3 linked regions of the Flocculibacter collagenilyticus genome follow. The protein of the gene in region 1 binds, or shares a complex with, the protein of each later gene. Links are inferred from orthologs where the notes say so. Each region holds a gene or a part of one and is shown in the gene's direction. Other genes may lie near its edges.

What was found.
Region 2: the proteins of dnaX (region 1) and holA are in contact, whole or in part, in a cryo-EM structure (PDB 8GIZ), measured with the Escherichia coli proteins. The link is inferred for Flocculibacter collagenilyticus from one-to-one orthologs.
Region 3: the proteins of dnaX (region 1) and dnaN are in contact, whole or in part, in a cryo-EM structure (PDB 8GIZ), measured with the Escherichia coli proteins. The link is inferred for Flocculibacter collagenilyticus from one-to-one orthologs.

Annotation. Positions count from the first base shown.
Region 1 is NZ_CP059888.1:2,550,333-2,555,565, reverse strand. What follows is about bases 1,214-4,247. They hold dnaX (DNA polymerase III subunit gamma/tau), read left to right. Parts: upstream 1,214-1,565; coding sequence 1,566-3,929; downstream 3,930-4,247. Other genes in these bases: HUU81_RS11290 (YbaB/EbfC family nucleoid-associated protein), read left to right, coding at 4,008-4,247; apt (adenine phosphoribosyltransferase), read left to right, coding at 1,214-1,563. Also shown: HUU81_RS11310 (HvfC family RiPP maturation protein), read left to right, coding at 1-213; HUU81_RS11305 (response regulator), read left to right, coding at 495-872; more of apt, read left to right, coding at 1,018-1,213; more of HUU81_RS11290, read left to right, coding at 4,248-4,334; recombination mediator RecR, read left to right, coding at 4,469-5,083; HUU81_RS11280 (hypothetical protein), read left to right, coding at 5,123-5,233. UniProt on the Escherichia coli protein: Part of the beta sliding clamp loading complex, which hydrolyzes ATP to load the beta clamp onto primed DNA to form the DNA replication pre-initiation complex.
Region 2 is NZ_CP059888.1:2,935,816-2,939,725, forward strand. The notes cover bases 1-2,810. They hold holA (DNA polymerase III subunit delta), read left to right. Parts: upstream 1-811; coding sequence 812-1,810; downstream 1,811-2,810. Other genes in these bases: leuS (leucine--tRNA ligase), read left to right, coding at 1-158; HUU81_RS13030 (LPS-assembly lipoprotein LptE), read left to right, coding at 261-761; rsfS (ribosome silencing factor), read left to right, coding at 1,906-2,223; rlmH (23S rRNA (pseudouridine(1915)-N(3))-methyltransferase RlmH), read left to right, coding at 2,224-2,694; mrdA (penicillin-binding protein 2), read left to right, coding at 2,707-2,810. Outside these bases: more of mrdA, read left to right, coding at 2,811-3,910. UniProt on the Escherichia coli protein: Part of the beta sliding clamp loading complex, which hydrolyzes ATP to load the beta clamp onto primed DNA to form the DNA replication pre-initiation complex.
Region 3 is NZ_CP059888.1:754-4,799, forward strand. The notes cover bases 1-2,946. They hold dnaN (DNA polymerase III subunit beta), read left to right. Parts: upstream 1-894; coding sequence 895-1,998; downstream 1,999-2,946. Other genes in these bases: dnaA (chromosomal replication initiator protein DnaA), read left to right, coding at 1-858; recF (DNA replication/repair protein RecF), read left to right, coding at 2,017-2,946. Also shown: more of recF, read left to right, coding at 2,947-3,117; gyrB (DNA topoisomerase (ATP-hydrolyzing) subunit B), read left to right, coding at 3,130-4,046. UniProt on the Escherichia coli protein: Confers DNA tethering and processivity to DNA polymerases and other proteins. Acts as a clamp, forming a ring around DNA (a reaction catalyzed by the clamp-loading complex) which diffuses in an ATP-independent manner freely and bidirectionally along dsDNA.

The DNA of each region.
Region 1 (5,233 bases):
GGTGATGAAGTTCAGTTTTTACAAATTAATGGTATTACTGCAGTGTTACTTAGTTTTATTCAGCAGCAGCCAGGGATCCGATTTGCTGAACTTGTCACCAGAATTGATGCAATGTTTGAGCAATTAACGAAGCAGCAAATTGAAGCAGGGGCGCTGACCGTTTTACGACAGCTAGCCGACAAAAGAATTATTCGACAAAAAGCAGACGAATAAATGATCATTCAGTGCTATTTCAGCGATTAACTCGACTGCTCTGATCTTCTAATATTAAGCTTCACAATTATTAAAGCTCAGCTATAGTTATGAGTTAGATTCTGTTACAAAACAGAGCGCAATATGCATTTGTATTGTCTCAAGTGTAGTGTAATTTATAGTTGGATTTAGGCTGAAAAATCATATGCAGTCGATTTTTATGTAGTTAGCTTGAAAAGTTGTAATGCGATAATCCTGTTAAGCAGGTTATTGCGGGTACAGGTAATGTTAAGGTGAAACACATGAATCAACGTATTTTGTTGGTTGATGACAATATAAAAGTTCGTAGTAACTTGTTGTCTGAACTAACCAAGATGGACTATTTAGTTATAGAAGCCAGTGACGGCTTAGATGGATTAAAAAAAGCAAATCAATATGACGTAGATTGTTGTTTAATTGATTACAAAATGCCAATTATGGATGGAGTGATACTTTGTAAAAATCTTCGTAAACTCGCTAAATATAAACATACTCCCATTTATATAATGACCACAGAAAAAAATGAACAACTGATCAATCAAGCAAAAAAATATAATGTTCAAGTGGTCTTAGAAAAGCCTATCTCGTCAAGTTTGTTATTATCGGTTATTGGCGAAGGTCTTAACGATAAAATTGCTTAATAAGACATTGGGTAGTGTGTTTCAAGTAAATTTTCAAACAACATGACAAGGAAGTTTGCTCGCAATTTCACTTCCTAATGGTATCGGCGAGTGATCTTTGTCATAATGCGCGTTTTTACGAAATACACCACTCGAGATCCTTATCATGAGTAATGAACAACTTGAATTAATTAAAGCCAGTATTAAAGCCGTAGCTGACTATCCAAAGCCAGGTATCATGTTTAGAGACGTGACAAGTCTAATGCAAGATCCTGAAGCTTTCTCGTTAGTGATCAATCATTTTAAAGAAAAATATCAGGACCAAGGGTTTACTAAAATCATTGGAACTGAGGCGCGTGGCTTTATTTTCGGTGCACCGTTAGCATACGCAATGGGCGTTTCATTTGTGCCTGTTCGCAAGCCAGGTAAATTACCAAGAGAAACAATTGCAGAAAGCTATGCACTTGAATACGGTACAGATACACTAGAAATTCACACTGATGCACTTGAAGCAGGTGATAAAGTACTTTTAGTTGATGACCTATTAGCAACGGGTGGCACAATTGAAGCTACCGCTAAATTAGCAGAGCGACTGGGTGCAAAAGCTGAACATGCTGCATTTGTTGTATCGTTGCCAGATTTAGGTGGCGAGGCAAGACTTAAAAACTTAAATATAGATGTTCATGCGATAGTTGAGTACGAAGGCGACTAACGATGAGCTATCAGGTTTTAGCAAGAAAGTGGCGTCCTGCAAATTTTTCTGAATTAGTTGGTCAAGACCATGTAAAAATGGCGTTGACCAATGCGCTAGAACAAGAAAGATTACATCATGCTTACTTGTTCACTGGGACCAGAGGTGTTGGTAAAACAACTATAGCCCGTATTCTTGCTAAAAGCCTGAACTGTGAAAAAGGCATTACTGCAACACCTTGCGGACAATGCAATGTATGCAGTGATGTAGAGCGAGGTCGCTTTGTTGATTTAATTGAAATTGACGCGGCCTCGCGCACCAAAGTAGAAGATACCAGAGAAATTTTAGATAACGTTCAATATGCACCTACGCAGGGTAGATATAAAGTTTACCTTATTGATGAAGTGCACATGTTGTCTAAACACAGTTTTAATGCGTTACTAAAAACGTTAGAAGAGCCCCCGCAACACGTTAAGTTTTTATTGGCCACAACCGATCCTCAAAAACTCCCAATCACTATTTTATCGCGCTGTTTGCAATTTAATTTAAAGTCATTAACGCGCTCGCAAATTGCAGCACAGCTTACCTTTATTCTTGAGCAAGAAAATATTACTGCACAAGCAAGTGCACTGCAGTTATTAGCAAAAGCTGCGAAAGGAAGCATGCGAGATGCGCTGTCGTTAACCGACCAAGCAATTGCGCAATCCAATGCATCGTTAACTGATGATCAAGTTCATCAAATGTTAGGTACATTAGACGTTTCATGGGCTGTAAAATTACTACAAGCTATTTTTGAACAGCAAGTCGCGCAATTGTTTCAATACAAAAGTGATATGGAACTATTGGCGCCAGATTACGAAAGTATTCTTGATGATATTTTGAATTTGTTGCACTTAATTGCTTTAACGCAAGTACTACCTAGTGCAGCTGAACTTGAAGAAGAATACGAGGCGTTTGTTAAGCATGCAGCTGATACGGTAACGGCGGAAGATATCCAACTTTATTATCAAATTGTGCTCAATGGTAAGCGCGACTTGCCTTTTAGTGCTGACAATAAAGCTGGCTTTGAAATGGTCATGCTGCGGATTTTGTCATTCAAGCCTGTTAGTGGTGCTAGGCAGCAAGCGCAAGCTGCAACGGTGCAAACTACTCATCAAGCTGGTGGCCAATCAACAAATTATTCTGAGAAGAGCGCTCCTGAAATATCAGTGCCGCCAGTTTCTGAAGCATCGGTTGCTGAAACATCGGCTGTTGAAGCATCGGTGACAGTACAGCACACTGCCAGTGATCAAGATGAAAGTAGTCAAAACTTAGCGCAGCAGCAAGCTGAAATTATGCAGCAAGCCGAGTCAATGAAGGGGCACTCACTAGATAACGATTTATTAGGTAGCGATTCATTAGGAAACGATTCATTAGAAAAAGACTCATTCAGCAGCAATCCAACAGACGCCAACCTGTTACCTGAACAAGAAGCCCATTCTGCGGTGTCTGCACAGCCTGCGCCATTGACGGCAAACACAATTGAACACAGTGATCCACTCGCCGCCATACTAGCAACTAGAACAAATTCTAATGAACGTGCGTTTACGCAGGCGGATAGTGAAAAAAAGTTAAGTAAGCCGCCTGAGGCAACAAACAATGCTGAAGCTGCACCGCAAGCGACTGTCACGAACTATCAGCAAACGGATGAATCACCCTATTCAACTTTAGAGCAAGCTCAACAGCAAAGCCCTGTGCAAACCGCAGAGGTTGCAAATGCATCATCCATTCAGCACTCTGTTGAACAGCCTTTTGGTCAGCCTTCACGGTCTGCAGGCATTGAGCAAATTGATAATGCAAACCTTACTGGAGTTAGTCCATCAGATGAAAATAACACTGCCGTAGAAAAAAGCGCAGATGAAAATAGTAGTGAACTGGAAGCGCAAACAACGCCCGTAGCACCGCCTGAAGCTCCTCAATTAATTGCTTTATCTGAGCAGGGGTACACCGACCAAGTAAGAATCGCCTCACAAGTCGATCAGTGGGCTAATTTAGTAGATAGAACTGGTGTGACTGGGCGGGTTCGCCAAATTGCACTGCACTCTGTTTGTGAGCAAATTGATGATACATTTAAGCTTACACTCGCCAATGAGCAAAGCCACTTAGTAACTGAAAATTCGTATAATCAACTATTAGCCGCACTACAAAATACATTGCAACAAAATGTCATACTGCAAATTGAAAATACGCAAGAATTACTAAAAACCCCCTATAATATTCAAATAGAGATTGATCAATATAGGTTACGTCGCGCCAAAGAAATTATTTTTTCTGATCCTGTTGTTCAGTTTATGCAACAAGAGTTTGACGCACAGGTAAATGAAGATAGCATTAGACCGCTAAATTAGGTCTTGTAATTTAGGTTAACTGCCCATATCTTGAGGCTATTAATCGATTTATTTAGCATTATTAAAGAGAGTAAGATTATGTTTAAAGGTGGCATGGGCAACATCATGAAACAAGCCCAAAAAATGCAAGAGCAAATGCAAAAAGCCCAAGAAGATATCGCAAAACTAGAAGTAGTTGGTGAAGCGGGCGCTGGCATGGTTAAAGTAACAATGTTGGGTAATCACAATGTTCGCCGTGTTGAATTAGATGAAAGTCTAATGGAAGACGATAAAGACATGATTGAAGATCTATTAGCCGCAGCAGTTAACGACGCTGTCCGCCGTGTAGAACAAACTAATAAAGAAAAAATGGCAGAAGTAACGGGTGGCATGAATTTACCACCGGGTATGAAAATGCCATTCTAAATGCCTTTTTGAGGTATTAACTCAAGCAATTATTGAAAGCCACCCTAAGCATAAAAGGGTGGCTTTCTTTTTGTTGTGTTCAAGTGATATAAATAGCAGAAAATATTTCAAATTTCAGTTGAGTAGGTAATAAGATGAAATTTAGCCCATTAGTTTCAGAGTTAGTAGAGTCACTAAAATGTTTGCCGGGTGTAGGGCCAAAATCTGCTCAACGTATTGCTTTCCATCTTCTTGAAAGAAATCGGTTGGGCGGAGAAAAGTTAGGAAGTGCATTATTATCTGCAATGGAAAACGTTGGTCATTGTGAAAAATGCCGAACCTTTTCAGAGGAAGCGATATGTAGTATTTGCCAAAATCAGCGTCGCTTAGATAATGCGACATTATGTGTAGTAGAGTCACCTGCTGATGTTGTTGCCATAGAGCAAACAGGCCAGTTTACGGGTCGTTACTTTGTGCTTATGGGCAGGTTATCTCCGTTAGATGGCATTGGCCCTAAAGAAGTAGGGCTAGACGAGTTAGAGCATCAACTTGCCAGTGATCATATTAAAGAAGTCATCTTAGCAACAAACCCAACCGTTGAAGGTGAGGCAACCGCTCATTATATTGCTGAAATATGCGCTAAATATGATATTCAAGCCACTCGTATTGCTCATGGTGTACCTGTAGGTGGTGAATTAGAATATGTAGACGGTACTACGCTGTCACATGCATTTACTGGTAGAGCCGTCATCAATTCCAACCGAAATTAACATTACTTAGTTACAGTTAACCGTATTAAGGGACTATATATGCCAAAAGGACAAGGTAAATCTCAATCAAGTTTAGCTAGTTCAGTATCAAGTTTGTTTGCAAGTGTGCTTACCACTTATTTGTTGTTTGGGCTTGAAATAAATACCACT
Region 2 (3,910 bases), 380 kb from region 1 along the record:
AGGTACGCTCTAAACTAACTGTTGCCGTTAACGCAGCACAAGACGATGTTGAAGCAAAGGCACTTGCAGAAGAGAACGTAGCGAAATTCGTTGATGGTAAAACAATCCGTAAAGTCATTTACGTACCAGGTAAGCTTGTTAATATCGTCGCTAACTAATAGTAACGAAACTGCCCCAACTAGCACTCTAGCTACAAACAACTTGTAGCTAGAGTATATTAGTCAGATACTATTTTTAGGCATTAAACAGTTAGGAATATCATGAAACTATCTGCACGCTTTATTATTATCACTCTAACCTGTTTACTAGTAGTAACCACGCTGAATGGTTGTGGCTTTCACTTACGTGGCTCACACTTTTTACCAGCAGAAATGCGTACCTTGTATGTTAATAGTACTGATAAACGCTCTGAACTTGCGAATGTTGTTTCATCACACCTTCGAAATAACAACGTTAATTTACTGCAATCCCCAACCTCAACTGTCACTCGTTTAGATTTGTTACGCGACCGACTAGATCGCAGAACACTATCACTATTTAAAAACGGCCAAGTGGCAGAATATGAGTTAATTTATACAGTTGAATACGCTGTCACTGTGACAAACAAAGAAGCCGAGTATTTTTCTTTCGAGGTTTATCGTAACTATCAAGACGATCCAGATAAAGTATTGGCAAAGTCTCGTGAATTATCACTTGTCCTTTCTGAAATGCGTCAACAAGCAGCTGATAAAATTTTAAGACAGCTTGCCGCCATTCGTTAATGCGCGTTTATCCGAGTCAATTAAATCAACACCTATCACGGCAACTGCCGATGGTGTGTTTGATATTTGGTGAAGAACCTCTGCAAAAAATTGAGGCTATTGACGCTATTCGCCAACGAGCTAGCCAGCAAGGCTTTGACGAACGTATTACTTTTACTGCAGATGCTAGCTTTGATTGGAATCAATTAGAGCAAAGCTTTAATAGTTTATCCCTCTTTTCAAACTTAAAGCTGATTGAGCTAACACTTGAAAACGGCAAACCGGGAGCTTCAGGCTCTAAAACCCTTTTGTCAATTACTAGCCAAACTCAAAACGACACTATCTTACTTATTCATGGCGGAAAAATAGGCCAAGATGTACAAAAAGCAAAATGGTTTAAACAGTTAGAGCAATTAGGTGTTTATATTCCGTGCTATCCAGTTGAAGGACATCACTTTACAAAGTGGCTATCAGCAAGATGTCAGCAATACGGAGTAAGCTTATTGCCTGATGCGGTAAAACTACTCGCAGAATATTCCGAAGGCAATTTACTATTTGCAAAGCAAGAAATTGAAAAGCTTAGCTTACTTAACCAACAAGAAGTCATTAGTGCTGAATGGCTAGAACACACCTTACTAGACCAATCTCGATATACTGTGTTTCAAATGTTAGATTACGCCTTGCAAGGAAATACAAAAAAATGTATCTCTGTATTACAGCGATTAAAAGCGGAAGATATTGAACCCAATATCGTACTGTGGGCATTACATAAAGAAGTCGCTACGCTAAATGGATTACATGCCGCACTTTCGCAAAATAAATCGCTTGATGTGGCCTTTAAGCAAGAAGGTGTTTGGAAAAACCGAATACCATTGTTTAAGTCTGCACTGTCACGCATTAATGCCGCTCATGCAAATGCACTAGTTTGTCAGCTGGCCGATCTTGAAGTCGCTCTTAAAAGCTTTAAATTGAAGCATCCATTTACCGCATTCGCACACATTTGTGTATCTATTAGTTTACCGACTCCTAACTCTTCACCACTAAATCATTTCATAAACGAGTCTTTGTAAGCACTATCTATAGATTTTGTCGTTGTATAACTATTCAAAATAGCTGATACCGTGCTAAAATTTTGTCCCAGATTAAAAAGTTTAGGTACACACCATTGTTAACAAGTGAACTCCTTCAATTTGTTTTAGACAAAATTGATGATATGAAAGGCCGAGATATAACTCAAATCGATGTTAGTGAAAAATCATCAATCACAGATTACATGGTAATTTGCTCCGGTAACTCCAAAAAACACGTCCAATCAATCGCAGAAAACGTTGCTATTGAAGCAAAAAACAATGATATTCCGCCGCTAGGTGTTGAAGGTAAAGAAGCTGGCGAGTGGGTATTGGTTGATCTTGGTAATGTTATTGTACATGTTATGCAAGATGACTCGCGCGATTTTTATCAGTTAGAAAAGCTTTGGAGCTAGATGAAAATTCAGTTAGTTGCCGTTGGCACAAAAATGCCAAGCTGGATAACTCAGGGTTACTTAGAGTATGAGCGACGCTTTCCCAAAGACTTTGCGCTAGAATTAGTTGAAGTAACCGCAGGTAAACGCGGTAAAAATGCTGATATTAAACGTATTTTACAGCAAGAAGGCGAGCGTACATTAGCGGCTATCCCGAAAGGAAACCGCATAGTAACATTGGAAGTTAAAGGTAATCCTTGGAAAACTGAACAATTAGCGTCACAGCTAGAACGCTGGCAGTTAGACGGCAGAGATGTAAGCTTATTAATAGGCGGGCCGGAAGGCTTAGCGCCTGAATGCATTGCTGCAAGTGAGCAGAAATGGTCTTTATCGCCTCTAACCTTGCCCCACCCCCTTGTAAGAGTGGTTGTTGCTGAAAGTTTATATCGAGCATGGAGCATTAATAATAATCATCCATACCACAGAGAGTAATCAATTTAGTCAATGATCCGCCAACGCGTTACGATTAAGGACCATTCAGCAGAAGCGAATTTATTTACTCGTCGAACCTTTATCACCTTTCTGGGTGTGGTGTGCATAATGTTACTACTAATTAGTAACCTGTATCAGTTACAAGTCACTAGCCACGAAAGCTACAAAACCCGCTCTAATGAAAACCGTATTAAAGTAGTACCCGTTGCGCCAAACCGAGGGCTGATTTACGATAGAAATGGTGTGCTGCTTGCCGAAAACAAACCCGTATTTTCTTTGGAAATCATTCCAGAGAAAGTAGGTAATTTAGAAGATACCTTACAAGCGCTCTCAACCATTATTGAGATTTCTGACGAACAAAAAACACGCTTTTTAAAAGCAGCGAAATATAAACGGCGCTTTAAAAGCATTCCCATTATTGGTCAATTAACTGAAACACAAGTTGCTCAGTTCTCCGTCAATCAGCACCTATTCCCCGGCGTGTCGATAGAAGCTCGTTTAACCCGTTACTATCCACATAAAGAAACACTGACTCACGTGCTTGGCTATGTTTCAAAAATAAATAAAAAAGATTTAACCAAATTAGAAGAAGAAGAAAAAACAGCTAACTATGCTGCCACTCGTGATATAGGAAAGTTAGGCTTAGAAAAGTATTATGAAAATGAACTACATGGCACAGTAGGATTTCAAGAAGTTGAAATTAATAATAGAGGACGCATATTGCGCACCCTCAAACAAGTTCCGCCAATTCCGGGTAAAGACATACACCTAGGGATTGATATTGGATTACAAAAAACCGCACAAAAAGCCTTGAAAGATACACGAGGTGCTGTAGTGGCAATCGATCCAAGAAATGGTGACGTGTTAGCCTTGTATAGCAATCCTAGCTACGACCCCAACTTATTTGTTCACGGTATAAGTGGCAAAGAATATAAAAAAATCATCAACTCTAAAGATCGCCCGTTAATTAACCGAACTACCCAAGGAAGATATCCACCCGCCTCAACAATAAAGCCCCAACTTGCACTGTTGGGCTTGGATGAAAACGAAGTGACGGTTAAAACCCGTATTTGGGATCCGGGTTTCTTTCAACTGAAAAACTTAGATCATAAATATCGCGATCACACTCCATACGGCCATGGCTGGGTTGATATTTTTACCGCCATTGAAAAGTCATGTGATATTTACTTCTATAGTTTGGCTGTTAAATTAGGTA
Region 3 (4,046 bases), 2.6 Mb from region 1 along the record:
CATGCTGTGGGAAATGGCATTATTGCACGAAAGCCTGATGCAAAAGTGGTGTACATGCATTCAGAGCGCTTTGTTCAAGATATGGTAAAAGCATTGCAAAACAATGCAATTGAACAATTTAAAAAATATTACCGCTCAGTTGATGCGCTGCTTATTGATGATATTCAGTTCTTTGCTAAAAAAGAACGTTCGCAAGAAGAATTCTTTCATACATTCAATGCCTTACTTGAAGGCAATCAACAAATTATTCTTACCAGTGACCGTTATCCGAAAGAGATTGATGGGGTGGAAGAGCGCTTAAAGTCACGGTTTGGTTGGGGATTAACGATTGTTATTGAGCCGCCAGAGTTAGAAACGCGTGTTGCGATCTTAATGAAAAAAGCGCAAGAAAAAGAAATGAAGGTGCCTGAGGAAGTTGCATTCTTTATTGCCAAACGTTTACGCTCGAATGTACGTGAACTTGAAGGTGCGATGAATCGTGTTAAAGCGAATGCAAATTTTACTGGCCGACCTATCACCATTGATTTTGTGAAAGAAGCGCTTCGAGATTTAATCGCATTACAAGACAAACTTGTTACTATAGAAAATATTCAAAAAACGGTAGCGGAATATTATAAAATTCGAGTTGCAGACTTATTGTCTAAACGCCGTAGCCGATCAGTAGCAAGGCCAAGGCAATTAGCCATGGCATTAGCAAAAGAATTAACTAACCATAGCTTGCCAGAAATTGGTGATGCTTTTGGTGGGCGAGATCATACAACAGTGCTGCATGCCTGCCGTAAGATTAATGAGCTCAAAGAGGAAAATCATGAAATTAAGGAAGATTTCCAAAACTTAATACGTACACTTTCTTCATAATCGTTTATATCAATTTCAATCAGTGGATATTTATATATGCAAATTACATTAGACAGAGACGCAATATTAAAACCTTTAATGCTAGTCTCAGGAGCGATTGAGCGCAAACATACGCTACCTATTTTATCTAATGTACTCATTAATGTTAGTGAGGGTTCACTATCGCTAACGGGCACAGATTTAGAAGTTGAAATGGTTGCAGCCTCTCAAATTGATGATATTAATCAAGAGGGCGCTATTACCGTTCCGGCAAAAAAGTTACTAGATATTTGTCGCAGTTTACCAGACGGTTGCCAACTAAATATTCGTGTAGAAAATGACTCACTGATTCTGCAAAGTGGTAAAAGTCGTTTTTCTTTGTCTACTTTACCTGCCACTGAGTATCCGAATTTAGAAAGCTGGGAAGGCGATATAGAGTTTCAAATTGAGCGTCAACAACTGCGTAAATTGCTCGATGCGACTCAGTTCTCAATGGCGAATCAGGATGTACGTTACTATTTGAATGGCATGTCGTTTGAGGTTGAAGGGCAGACATTAAGAACAGTGGCTACTGATGGTCACCGCTTAGCCCTTGCCACCTATCAGCTTAATAACGCTGTTGCAGAGCAACGCCAAGTGATTATTCCGCGAAAAGGCGTGCTTGAAATTATGCGTTTGCTTGAAAGTGATGACACATTAGTCACGGTTCAAATGGGCACTAATCATATCCGCCTTGTTGATAATCACTATGTCTTTACCAGTAAATTAGTGGATGGGCGTTTTCCTGATTATCGTCGGGTTATTCCACGCAATGGTGATAAGTTCATTACCGCAGATAAAGACGATTTACGCGCTGCATTTAATCGCGCTTCAATTTTGTCTAATGAAAAATTCCGTGGCGTTAGACTGAATGTAACAAATGGCGAATTACAAATTACGGCTAATAACCCTGAGCAAGAACAAGCGGAAGAATCGGTTGGTATTCAATATGCCGGGCCAGACATAGAAATTGGTTTTAATGTTTCTTATATTTTAGACGTGCTGGGCAATATTAAAGAAGAACAAGTTGTGATCACATTAATTGATGGTAATAGCAGCGCACTGATAGAAGCAGAGCAAAATAAAGATGCCATGTATGTGGTTATGCCAATGCGTCTATAGTGTTGAATTTTATAGTTAATGTGGCTTAGCGAACTAAACTTTCATCAATTTAGAAACTTACAGCAGCAAGTAATAACGCCAGTACGTGGCGTTAACTTTATTGTTGGTAAGAATGGAAGTGGTAAATCAAGTATTCTTGAAGGGATTTATTATTTAGCAAGAGGTCGCTCATTTCGTGCTACCCAAGTTAATAAGATTATCTCGCATGAGCATGATCACTTTGTATTATTTGGTAAATTAAATCAGGAAGATAAAGAAGTAAATCGCATTGGTATTAAGCGCGATGTAGCAGGTGGGTTAGAGGTTAAAGTTGATGGCGAATCGGTTAAAAGCTTATCGTCATTAGCAAGTTGTGTAGCAGTACAAATTGTTACACCAGACAGCTTTAACTTATTTTTTGGTGGACCAAAAGTAAGACGGCAATTTATTGATTTTGGATTGTTTCACGTGGAACACTCTTTTCATCAACTTTGGCTTACCTATACAAAACTATTAAAAAGCCGAAATGCTTTGTTAAAGCAACGTGTAATTAATAAAGAACAATACGAATACTGGGATAATGCATTAGCCGACACTGGCGAACAATTAACTCAGCTTCGTAAGCAGTATATGGATTCTTTATTTGAACAGCTTTCACAATGTTTTGAACAAATTATTTCTAAAGCCAACTTTTTAGAAGAAATAGACTTTAGTTTCTATCAAGGTTGGAATAAAGAACTGTCGCTTAAAGATGTTTTGAATGCTAATTTTGAGCGTGATTTGAAGTATGGTTTTACTCAGTCTGGTCCTCATAAGGCCGACTTGAAAATTCAATCACGCGGTTTAGCTATCCAAGATACTTTATCGCGAGGGCAGTTAAAGTTATTGTTGTACATCTTAAAGGTTGTACAAAGTAAGTATATTTATTCGTGCACCGCACGAGATACAATTTTACTGTTTGATGACTTACCGTCTGAAGTTGATGATGATAATAAAAATTTGCTGGCAGACTTAATGAAGTACAGTGCTTCACAAGTATTTGTCACTTGTATTGATCAAACTCAGGTTGCGGATATTCAAACAAAATTTAGCGTAAATAATGCAATGTTTCACGTGGAACATGGGCAAATACGTGGTTAATGGAAAAATAATATGTCTGAAAATAATTACGATTCTTCCAGCATTAAAGTTTTGAAGGGCTTAGATGCAGTAAGAAAAAGACCTGGAATGTATATCGGTGATACTGATGATGGCACTGGTCTTCACCACATGGTATTTGAGGTCGTAGATAACTCGATTGATGAAGCGTTAGCAGGGCATTGTTCTGATATCGTGATCACCATTCACAACGATGAGTCAGTATCAGTACGTGATGATGGGCGTGGTATTCCTACCTCTATTCATGAAGAAGAAGGTGTGTCAGCAGCAGAAGTTATTATGACGGTTCTGCATGCAGGTGGTAAATTTGACGACAATTCGTATAAAGTATCCGGTGGCTTGCACGGTGTTGGTGTTTCAGTAGTAAATGCTTTATCGACTAAGTTACAGTTAACGATCCGTCGCGAAGGCAAAATCCATGAACAAATTTACCGTCATGGTGTGCCAGATGAGCCATTAAAAGCGATTGGTGACACAGAAAGCACAGGTACTGAATTACGTTTTTGGCCAAGCCCTGAAACGTTTACAGACATTAAATTCCATTACGATATCTTGGCAAAACGCTTACGCGAATTATCATTCTTAAACTCTGGTGTTAGCATTAGGCTTCAAGATGAGCGTGATGATCGTAATGACCACTTCAAATACGAAGGTGGTATTCAAGCATTTGTTGAGTACTTAAACCAGAATAAAACGCCAATTCACCCTAAAGTATTCTCGTTCACGTCTGAGCGTGAAGAAGATGGTATTTCTGTTGAAGTGTCAATGCAATGGAATGACTCATTCCAAGAGAACATATTCTGCTTCACTAATAACATTCCACAGCGTGATGGTGGTACTCACTTAGCAGGTTTTAGAGCGGCATTAACACGTACACTAAATACCTTCATGGAAAAAGAAGGTTACAATAA